2 regions of the Paenibacillus hamazuiensis genome follow, and region 1 is predicted to be linked to the other one. Evidence: riboswitches for the same ligand, from Rfam matches in the RefSeq annotation. Region 1 holds a riboswitch; the other holds the start of a gene.
The links. A riboswitch is a leader RNA that binds a small molecule or an ion and turns the genes downstream of it on or off. The one in region 1 is predicted to bind cobalamin.

Region 1 (4,897 bases):
GGATGATAAACGATAGGGGAGCCGTTCCACAATAGCTCCCCGCTGACAGGTCTGTGAATGCCGACAGCGTGGAGGAAAAAGGTGGATTTTCCGCAGCCGTTGTGTCCGCAAATGGCGATCTTCTTTCCAGCCGGTATGCACATGGTCAGGCCGCAGAGAGCTTCATGTTCACTGCCCGGATAGCTAAAGCTTACGCTACGCGCTTCCAGAATCGATTTCATACCGTTTCCCTCCATCGGAACCATATTTCAATAAGCACCAGGATCACGATACCTATGCGGCCTTCCCAGTTATAGCGGGGCGGCATCGGCTTCGCGGCATACGGTGCCATCTGAATTTCCTCCGTAAATCCCCTTGCGGTGAGTCCGTATGATAGTCCCTTGTAACGGTGCATCGTTTTATCGAACAGTCTTACGATCAAGACGGACATGTCAGTAAGCTTGCTTCGAAAGTTTGCATGCCCTCCGCGCGTTAATTGAGCTTTGTACATGGTAGAGGCGGTATCCAGAAGCAAAAAGAGGAACCGGTACATGATCAGCATCAATTCCAGGACTAAAGAGGGCATGCGCAGCTTTTTCAAAACTTGAAACAGCTCCGTAGTCGGGATCGTAAGCGTTACGAAAGTGAGACAGGATAAACAAGCCGCAACACGAGCGAAAAGATGGCCCGCCTTCCAAATTCCAGTTTCGGTGACACTGACCGCCCAATGGGCAATGACGAATAGAATCGACTTCGAAGCCATGGGAAGAGCTTCACCGAGCGGCTCAATCTCGAGGATGATGGCCGGCAGACTAGCCGCATAAAACAAACATGGTACACCTATCAATACGAAATAATATTTGACAGGGATACGGGCGTATATGACCGTCCATATACACATCCAGCTCATAATGGCGAATTGTACGAAAGGATGCGATAGGTAGGAGAGGATAAACAACAAAGCTGCGAATGTACACTTCCACAAGGGAGACACATTTCTTAGCTTATTCTTGTATGAAAGTGTGTCAATTATCTTGATCATTGGGCTTTGGATTTGCCTTTAAACCATCCAATCACATAACCGATAAAGCCGGCTCCAATAGCTGCCTGCAGCGCGAACAACATGCTTTCGGTTTCGGAAGGAAGCTCAAACAGCGATGAAAACCATGGCCGGTAGGAGGGGCTAAGCTCGGCGATCGCTTGCTCCGCGGCATCGTCTGCTCCGCCAAAGTCACCATTGACGAAGAGCAGGGGGAGAACAGCGAGCAGGATCACAGCCAGTAACATCAATATATTTTTGCTTCGATTTGTCATGATTGATTTGCTCCTTTCATTTTACGCTGCAGTACGGACAGCTCCTCCGAGCTGTAGGTTTGCAGCCAGTTCCAAATCAATACGGTCAGAATACCTTCACTTATCGCTAAAGGGATTTGAGTTAGTGCAAATATGCCGCCGAACTTAACAAAAGAGACCAGGATCCCGCCGCTCTCCGCCGGAAACGCTAATGCCATTTGGATGGAAGTGACGACATAGGTGGATAAATCGGCCGATGCGGCAGCCGTAAAAATAGCCAGCTTCTGCTTCCCCGTCGACTTCATCATTCCTTTATAAACGGTATAGCCAATGATCGGTCCAATGACAGCCATCGAGAAAGCGTTGGCCCCCAATGTGGTTAAGCCACCGTGCGCGAGCAGCAAAGCCTGGAATAACAAGACGATGGAGCCAAGCACGCTCATAGGCAGCGCCCCAAACATAACCGCTCCGAGACCGGTCCCGGTCGGATGCGAGCTGCTGCCTGTAACCGACGGGATCTTAAGCGCCGAAAGGACGAATGTAAACGCGCCGGCTAAGCCCAGCATAATTTTCAACTCGGGTGTTTCCTTTGTTATTCTGATCAACGCCCGCAGCCCCAATATAAAGAACGGCAAGAACAAAACCCACCAAAAAATTGCCCAACCCAAGGGAAGAAAACCCTCCATAATATGCATGGCATAAGCGGACTGAGGTTCATTTACGGCAAAGTACAGGGTAAACCCTAGAATTAATAATAAGGTGCTCGCTGTTTTTTGGACTTTCATTTGCATTTCCTCCTGTAACTAAAATGGATCGAACAACAAAAAAACCAACCCAAGATTGGATTGGTTACGGAGTACGCTTCAATAGACGGCTATGAAGAAAAATAGTCGGCACATGGTTTCGTACACCTCTCCTTTCCGCGAAGGCTTGTGGGTGTTTAAATTAGGTAGGTCTCCTGGCTCTCGGTTCTTCGTTTTCTCTCGTCTTCCCCGTATGATTACGAGTGACTTCGCCTGAGAGTAACTCCCCGATTACAGTGGCGGGACCGCTCGGGATTTGCACCCGATTCCCTGTTACCCCTTGTCTTCACAAGGGCACCTAATTTAGCAGTGTATGCAATTCATAAGTTTCAAATAACAACTATTCGATATGAATCGGTTATTTCCTTCTTAGTAGCATAAATTCTTTTAAAGATAACACCGGATTCGATAAACTGGCTTCGAGGCAGACAATAGCGTATACAAACTATTTTAGAAATAAAGTTGAAATATGTTATATTTTTCAAATTATTACGGACACTATACATGTTAATGACATCCCTGAGGCTAAATAAGTGAATGCTCAGTACTGCTTAGGAGATGAGGGACTTATGAAAATTGCGAATATGCTGCGAGGCTTTACCGCGCTTGGCGTCGTCGCGGGCATTTTCACGCTAACCACGGGCTGCGAGTCGATGATCGTCTTCGATCCGAAGGGGCCAATTGGCGCCCAGCAGCGTGATTTGATCAATTTCACGATACTGCTCTGTCTTATTATATTGGTCCCGGTTCTGCTTCTTACGGCCTGGATTGTATGGCGCTTCCGCGACAAGAAGAACAACAATGCGCCCTACCAGCCCATATGGTCTCACAGTACTAAACTGGAGATTATTTGGTGGGGTATCCCGATTCTCGTCATTTTGGTCCTGGCCATTGCGACGGCGCGTTATACGTACGCGCTTGATCCGGCTAAACCGCTCGAATCTGAGAAGAAACCCGTCACGATCCAGGTGACGTCTTTAAACTGGAAATGGCTGTTTCAGTATCCGGAGCAAGGTATCGCAACCGTCAACTACCTGGTCATTCCGGAACGTACACCGATTAAGTTCGAGCTCACCTCGGATGGTCCGATGAACTCGTTTTGGGTGCCGCAGCTTGGCGGGATGATTTACACGATGTCCGGCATGTCGACGACGCTTTATCTTCAAGCGGACGAGCCGGGTAATTATATGGGCACCGGAGCCAATTTTACAGGCCGCGAATTCGCGAAAATGGGTTTTACCGCGAAGGCCGTTACCCAGGCGGATTTCGATAAATGGGTAACGGAAGCCAAGGGGAGCGGAAACGCGCTGACGGACGAAGGCTATCAAAAGCTTGCGCTGCCCGGAATCTCGGACCGCATTACATACGCTTCGATTCCGTCCGGCTTGTTCGAGAAAATTGTCCACGAGTACTCCATGAGCCGCGGAGCGCCTCCGGGGATTACCCGGAAGGCGCAAACTCTCAGCGGCGAGAAGGCGGCGGAGCATACCGAGGGCGGACAGCTTCCACCCGGCAATAATGCGCAGAAGGATGTCCATGACATGGGCAATTCCGGCCAATCCAATCATCACATGGACGGCATGCATATGAATCATGGCAAATGAGAGGATGACTTCCGTGATTGACCAAATAAAAGATTTTGCTTCGTGGTTTTTCGTCACCGGCGACCCGCTGATTTACGGAGCGGACGTCGCCATCGTTCTGACGATGGCAGCCATCGTCATAGTGCTGACATATTTCAAGAAATGGGGCTGGCTTTGGCGCGAGTGGTTGACGACCGTCGATCATAAACGAGTCGGAATTATGTACATTATCGCTTCGCTCCTCATGCTGTTCCGCGGCGGCGTCGACGCGCTGATGATGCGGACGCAGCTCGCTTTTCCCGATATGAAGTTTTTGTCGCCGGAACACTATAACGAGGTGTTCACGACTCACGGTGTCATCATGATCTTGTTCATGGCAATGCCGCTCATGTTCGGCTTATTCAACATCGCGGTACCGCTGCAAATCGGCGCGCGTGACGTCGCTTTTCCGTTCCTGAATTCGCTCAGCTTCTGGCTGTTTTTCTTCGGTGCGATGCTGTTCAATATGTCGTTCGTTATCGGTGGATCGGCGAATGCCGGCTGGCTGTCGTATCCGCCGCTCTCGGAATTGACGGGCAGCCCCGGCGTAGGGGAGGATTTCTACATCTGGGGTGTGCAGATTTCCGGGATCGGATCGTTGATGACGGGAATCAACTTCATAGTGACCATCGTCAAAATGCGTGCGCCCGGAATGACTTGGTCGAAAGTGCCGATGTTTACATGGTCGGTGCTCTCAAGCTGCATTGCGATCATCGTCGCGTTCCCCGTGCTGACCGTCACGCTGGCGCTTCTGTTTCTGGACCGTTTTTTGGGAGCGCATTTCTTCACGATGGACGGCGGCGGCAACGCCATGATGTACGTTAACCTGATCTGGATGTGGGGGCACCCGGAAGTTTACATCGTCGTGCTGCCCGCTTTCGGGATTTTCTCGGAGATCGTGGCGACCTTCTCGAAGAAACGTTTGTTCGGCTACGGTTCCATGGTGTTTGCGATGATAAGCATCAGCCTCATGGCGTACTTTACATGGCTCCATCATTTTTTTACGATGGGATCCGGTGCGGATGTCAATCTCTTCTTCGCGATTACAACCATGATCATTGCGATTCCGACGGGAGTCAAAATTTTCAACTGGCTGTTCACGATGTATCGCGGCCGGATTACGATTACAACACCGATGCTTTGGACGATCGGATTCATTCCCTGCTTTGTCATCGGCGGTATGACCGGTGTCATGCTCTC
Region 2 (4,897 bases), 3.4 Mb from region 1:
TTAATAGCCCGATTCGTCCAGGCCGCAGGCGCTTCCTGCGTGCCGGCGCTTGTGATGCTGATCCCGGTCCGTTTTTTTCAGCCGGAGCAGCGGGGCAAGGTGATGGGCGTCATCGCATCGACGATCGCCTTTTCCTCTGGACTCGGTCCGATTATAGGCGGCTTTATCGCGGGCCATTTGGGTTGGAATTACCTGTTCCTGATCTCGCTGGCCGCCCCGGTCGTGCTGCCGCTTATTCGCCGGTCGCTTCCTGAGGAACAGGTTCGGTCCGGGGAAAAAGTCGACTTGGTCGGAGCCGCCCTGCTCGGTGGCGGAGTAGCGGCATTCATGCTGGCCGTAACGCAGTTCAGCGCCCTGTGGCTGCTAGGAAGCGTCGTTCTCACCGCGCTGTTTCTTTGGAGGACCGGCAAATCGCCCAATCCGTTCATTCAACTCAGGCTGTTTTACATATCCGGCTTTGTGAACGGACTGGTCGTCAGCTTTACCGGATTTTTTACTGTTTTCGGCGTTTTTCTGCTGACTCCCATCATGTTAAAAGGACTGTACAACCTAGACGCGCAAACGATCGGCTTCGTACTGTTCCCGGCCGCCATGCTGGCCGCGCTGCTCGGGAGGGTCGGCGGGCAGCTGGCCGACCGGCGCGGCAGCAAGTATACGCTGTACGTCGCACTCACGATGCTGGCCTTCGGATTGCTTTGTTTATCGGCAGTGAACGGCTTATCGCCCTGGATCATCGCCTGCGCTTTACCCTTCGTCAATGTGGCTTTCACCTTCATGCAGGCGTCGCTGGCCAAAGCCGTTTCTTCTTCTCTGCCGAGGGAGCAAACCGGGATTGGAATGGGGGTTTACAACCTGGTTAACTTTTTGGCTGGGGCGATCAGCGGCTCCGTCCTGACCAAAGCGATCGAGTTTGACGCAAGTTCGCTGAACTTCACCTCGCTCGGGCAACCTACCACGTTTGGGGCGGTGTATTTTGTCCTGGGGCTGCTCGCGCTTGCCGATATGCTGTGGGTGTTCTGGAAATTGGAGCGGAAAGCGGTCGCCGTACCGACAATGGGGAAGTAGCTTGGCCCATCCGCTTTTCGCCCTCTGTGTCCGTGGTCTTGTTTTGCCGGTTGTATGAGTTCGTCGGCCACGGTTGGACTCGCGTCGACACAGGCTTTCATAAATCCCTAAATCATTAGGTTTGTCTGAAGGCGTACTACTGTTCCCGCTACAAGTTTACCCTTTTGGGCGCAATTTAAGCAAAAAACGCAAGATTAATCGACAGCCCCCTATAGTTCGCTAAAAAGATCGATGAGGGTGGCCGATACTTATAGGCAGGTACTGATTCTTAAAGGCTCACTCAAACTCCTCGTCCGACAAATCCGTATTTATCCTCATGGCGACCCGGCTGCCGGACGCCGCGGCAAGCACCAATTGAGAGGGCCCGATGTACGCAGCATCTCCAATGACAAATAAGCCGGGGATATGGGTTTGTCCCCATTCATCGGTCGCAATCCCGCCGATAGGCGTTGTTTCGCAGCCGAGCTGCTCCGCGAACGGTACGCTTTGCACGAATCGGGGAATCACGAAACCTCCGGCCCGCGGAATCTCGGTTCCGTCCGCGAACCGGACATGCTCCAAGCGCCCGTTTTGACCGACGAACGCCGCAATACGCTGCTCCATGACCACAATGCCTTTGGCTTGGAGCTGCTTTTTTTGTTCATCCGTCAGAGGCGCCCGGCCGTTTGTGCAGACGACCAAATCCTTGCTCCAATTGAAGAGCAGCTTGGCCGAGTGAAAAAAGGTCGGCAGTTCGGAAACGACGACAAGAGGTTGGTCCCGCAGTTCCCACCCGTCGCAATAAGGGCAGTTAAACAAGCTTTTTCCGTACAGCGGGTAAAAGCCTTCGATGTCCGGAAATATCTCCTTGACGCCCGTCGCGAGAATCAGCTTTCGCGCTTGAACGCGAACGTCGGACGAATCGAGCAGCTCGAACCCGGACTCCAGCTTGCGAACGGAAACGATTTCGGTTTGCAAATGATCGACAGACGGATACCGGAGCACCTCCTCGTAAGCAATGCGGCGGAACTCGGACGGCGTAATGCCGTCTCTCGTAATAAAACCGTGGGACGCATGCGTAACGGCATTTCGCGGCCGGTTGTTGTCGATCAAAGCGATACTTCGTCTTGCTCGGCCAAGCACGAGGGCAGCATTGAGACCGGCAGGTCCTCCGCCAATAATTGCGCAATCGTAAACCATCATAATCAGCTCCTTATAATTGGATATTAAAGACTCTTTATGTCCATAATTAGACATCCCGAGCAGATCGACCCGGAAGGCGAGTCCGCGCAATGAACCCGAACGGACACCGGCGCCGCTATAGCCTATCTCATATGCCGGCTGCCGATAAACGACCATCCGCACTTAAAGCGGCGTGGGCCAAGTCCCCCAGTCTTGAATCGGGGACTTATTGGATCTATAATATCCTTGAAGGCAGTAGTATGTCAAGCAGACAAGAAGTGACCGGAGCAAAATGCCGTTTTATCCCGCTTTCCCGGTTTATTTTTCCAATGAGTCGAGGCTTGCAAAAAAGGTTGGACGGCCCGCAAGGTTCGTGGTATCCTTTTAAAATAATTGAATATACTCGGATAGATGTCGAAGAGGGAGCCGGCGGCTCCATGCCTTCGGCAAACAGGGAAGTCCGGTGAAAATCCGGCACGGTCGCGCCACTGTAAGCGGGGAGCGTCTTCCACCAGGTCACTGTCTCCACAAGGAGGCGGGAAGACGGAAGAGCAGCTACGATCCGCAAAGTCAGGATATCTGCCTATCCGGGAGAACCGCCGCCTACGCGAACATAGGAGAGGGGAACGACTGCCTGTCAGGAACATTCTTCGCCTGCAAGTTTGTCAGCGCATCATTTCGGCATCCCTTTCTCCGGGATGCCTTTTTTGCTGTTTAGGAAATTATGCGGGGCCCCCAAAGTGTCAGGAATGCGCTGCAAAGGCCCGTTTCGCTTTGGGGAATTCGTTCGGTTCGCTTAGGCTATCAACAAAGAGAGGGGAATTTGCAAGACATGAAGAGATGTACCTATTTAAAAAAGACCGGCCTGATCCTGCTGAGCTGGTGCCTGCTGCTGTCCGTGCTGGGCGGGACGCCGTCTGCGTATGCGGACGAAGCGGGTAAGGGGCAGATCACGGTCCCGCAAGCGATGGAGGACGCGGCACGTTATATCATGACCGTGGACGGAAACGCGTTGACGGACTGGGACGCCTATGCGCTGGCGAAAGCCGGGAAGCCGGTTCCGGTCTCGTATTTGGCGGCGATCAGCGCCCAACTGGAGCAAAACGGCGGCCGCTACAGCAACGTCACCGACTATGCCCGGATTGCGCTGGGCGTGAAAGCGGCGGGAGGCAACCCGGAGCAGATTGCGGCCGGCAAGACGACGCTGAATTTTATCCAAAGCATTTATGATAACGATGCGATGACGGCGCAGGGCACGAACGGCGCGATTTACTCGCTGCTTGCCCTGAGCAGCGGTACATACGGCATTCCGCAAAACGCGAAATGGAGCGCCGATAAAATCGCAGCCTGGCTGATCCAGCAACAAAATGAGGACGGCGGCTGGCCGCTTGCGGCCGGTGGAGTGAGCAGCGTAGATATTACCGCATCCGCCATCGGCGCATTGTCCGCATACAAATCGCTGCCCGGCGTACAGCAGGCGATTGACGAAGGCGTCGACTGGCTGTCGGCAGTCCAACTGACGAACGGCGGTTTTTCGGAAAAGGGGATCGGCGAAAGCTCGGAGAGCGCCGCGCAGGTGATCATGGCGTTGTCCGCCGCCGGCGTCGACGCCCGCAGTACGGACTTTACGAAGGCAGGCGGCAATCCGCTCAGCTATTTGTTCAGCTACCGGCAAAGCGACGGCGGGTTCGCCCATGTGACCGGCGGCCCTTCCGGCGCGGGAGCGACCGGGCAGTCCTTGATGGCGCTGGCCGCCTATGAGGCGTTTACCGGCGGCAACAGCGGATCGTATGAAGCCGTCCTAAGCTCCGGCAATGGAGGAACGACCGGGGCTGTGAACGCTGCCGTCCGTGTCGTCGGGCCGGACAAAGTGATCGCCGATGGCTACGCTACGGCAAAGACCGCTTACGAGGCGGTAACCCAGGTGTTAAAAATTGCGGGTATCAAATATGAAGAAACGCCGGAGCATTTTTTCTTATCGGTAAACGGGATTTCCGGCAGCGGCGGCACTTATTGGTATTATAACGTCAAGCGACAAGGCGTATGGGATTACACCAACACCAACATGCTCGGCTTGTATGATTACGAGCTGCGCAGCGGCGACGAAATTTATTTGTACTACAGCGGATATGATACCGCGCTGGTCAAGTCGATCGAGGTTACTCCGGCGCTGCCGGTGGCCGGCCAAGCGTTCCAGGTGAAGGTGCAGCAGTCGGTGTGGAACTGGGTGTACAACCGGGAAGACGTAACCGTGGCATCCAGCGTTTATGTGGAGCTCGGCGGCAAAAAGGTGGAAACGGACGCCCAAGGCATAGCGCTGTTCCCGGACGGTCTTCCCGGCGGCACGTATAAGGCGGAAGTAACGGGATACCGCACCGGAACGGCTCCGAAAATCGTCACGGACTCCGCGACGGTGATGATCGGCTCGCTTCCTTCCGATCCGGCCATCGTCCGGATCGAAGGTTCTTCGGCGACACATGCGTCCGGAAAAGCTTATTTCACGAATTTGCTGGATAGCGTCCAGCAGCTGCTGACCGAGAAGCAGGTCCCTTTCCAAATCGTTAATTTCAGCTTCGGAAAATATATTAAATCGGTCGGGTCGGATGCCGATTCCTGGCTTTATGCCATCCATCGCGATGGCAAATGGGTCATTCCGATGGTGGGGATGGCG

Region 2: another riboswitch for cobalamin. It lies ahead of MYS68_RS25770 (S-layer homology domain-containing protein); the one in region 1 lies ahead of MYS68_RS11280 (energy-coupling factor ABC transporter permease).

What each region holds. Positions count from the first base shown of each region.
Region 1 is NZ_JALRMO010000001.1:2,544,516-2,549,412, reverse strand. It holds gene MYS68_RS11295 (energy-coupling factor ABC transporter ATP-binding protein) at 1-221, opposite strand, end outside; gene cbiQ (cobalt ECF transporter T component CbiQ) at 218-1,021, opposite strand; gene MYS68_RS11285 (energy-coupling factor ABC transporter substrate-binding protein) at 1,018-1,293, opposite strand; gene MYS68_RS11280 (energy-coupling factor ABC transporter permease) at 1,290-2,057, opposite strand; cobalamin riboswitch at 2,204-2,392, opposite strand; gene cyoA (ubiquinol oxidase subunit II) at 2,645-3,679, shown strand; gene MYS68_RS11270 (cbb3-type cytochrome c oxidase subunit I) at 3,693-4,897, shown strand, end outside.
Region 2 is NZ_JALRMO010000001.1:5,931,740-5,936,636, reverse strand. It holds gene MYS68_RS25780 (MFS transporter) at 1-1,065, shown strand, start outside; gene MYS68_RS25775 (NAD(P)/FAD-dependent oxidoreductase) at 1,342-2,244, opposite strand; cobalamin riboswitch at 2,621-2,827, shown strand; gene MYS68_RS25770 (S-layer homology domain-containing protein) at 3,059-4,897, shown strand, end outside.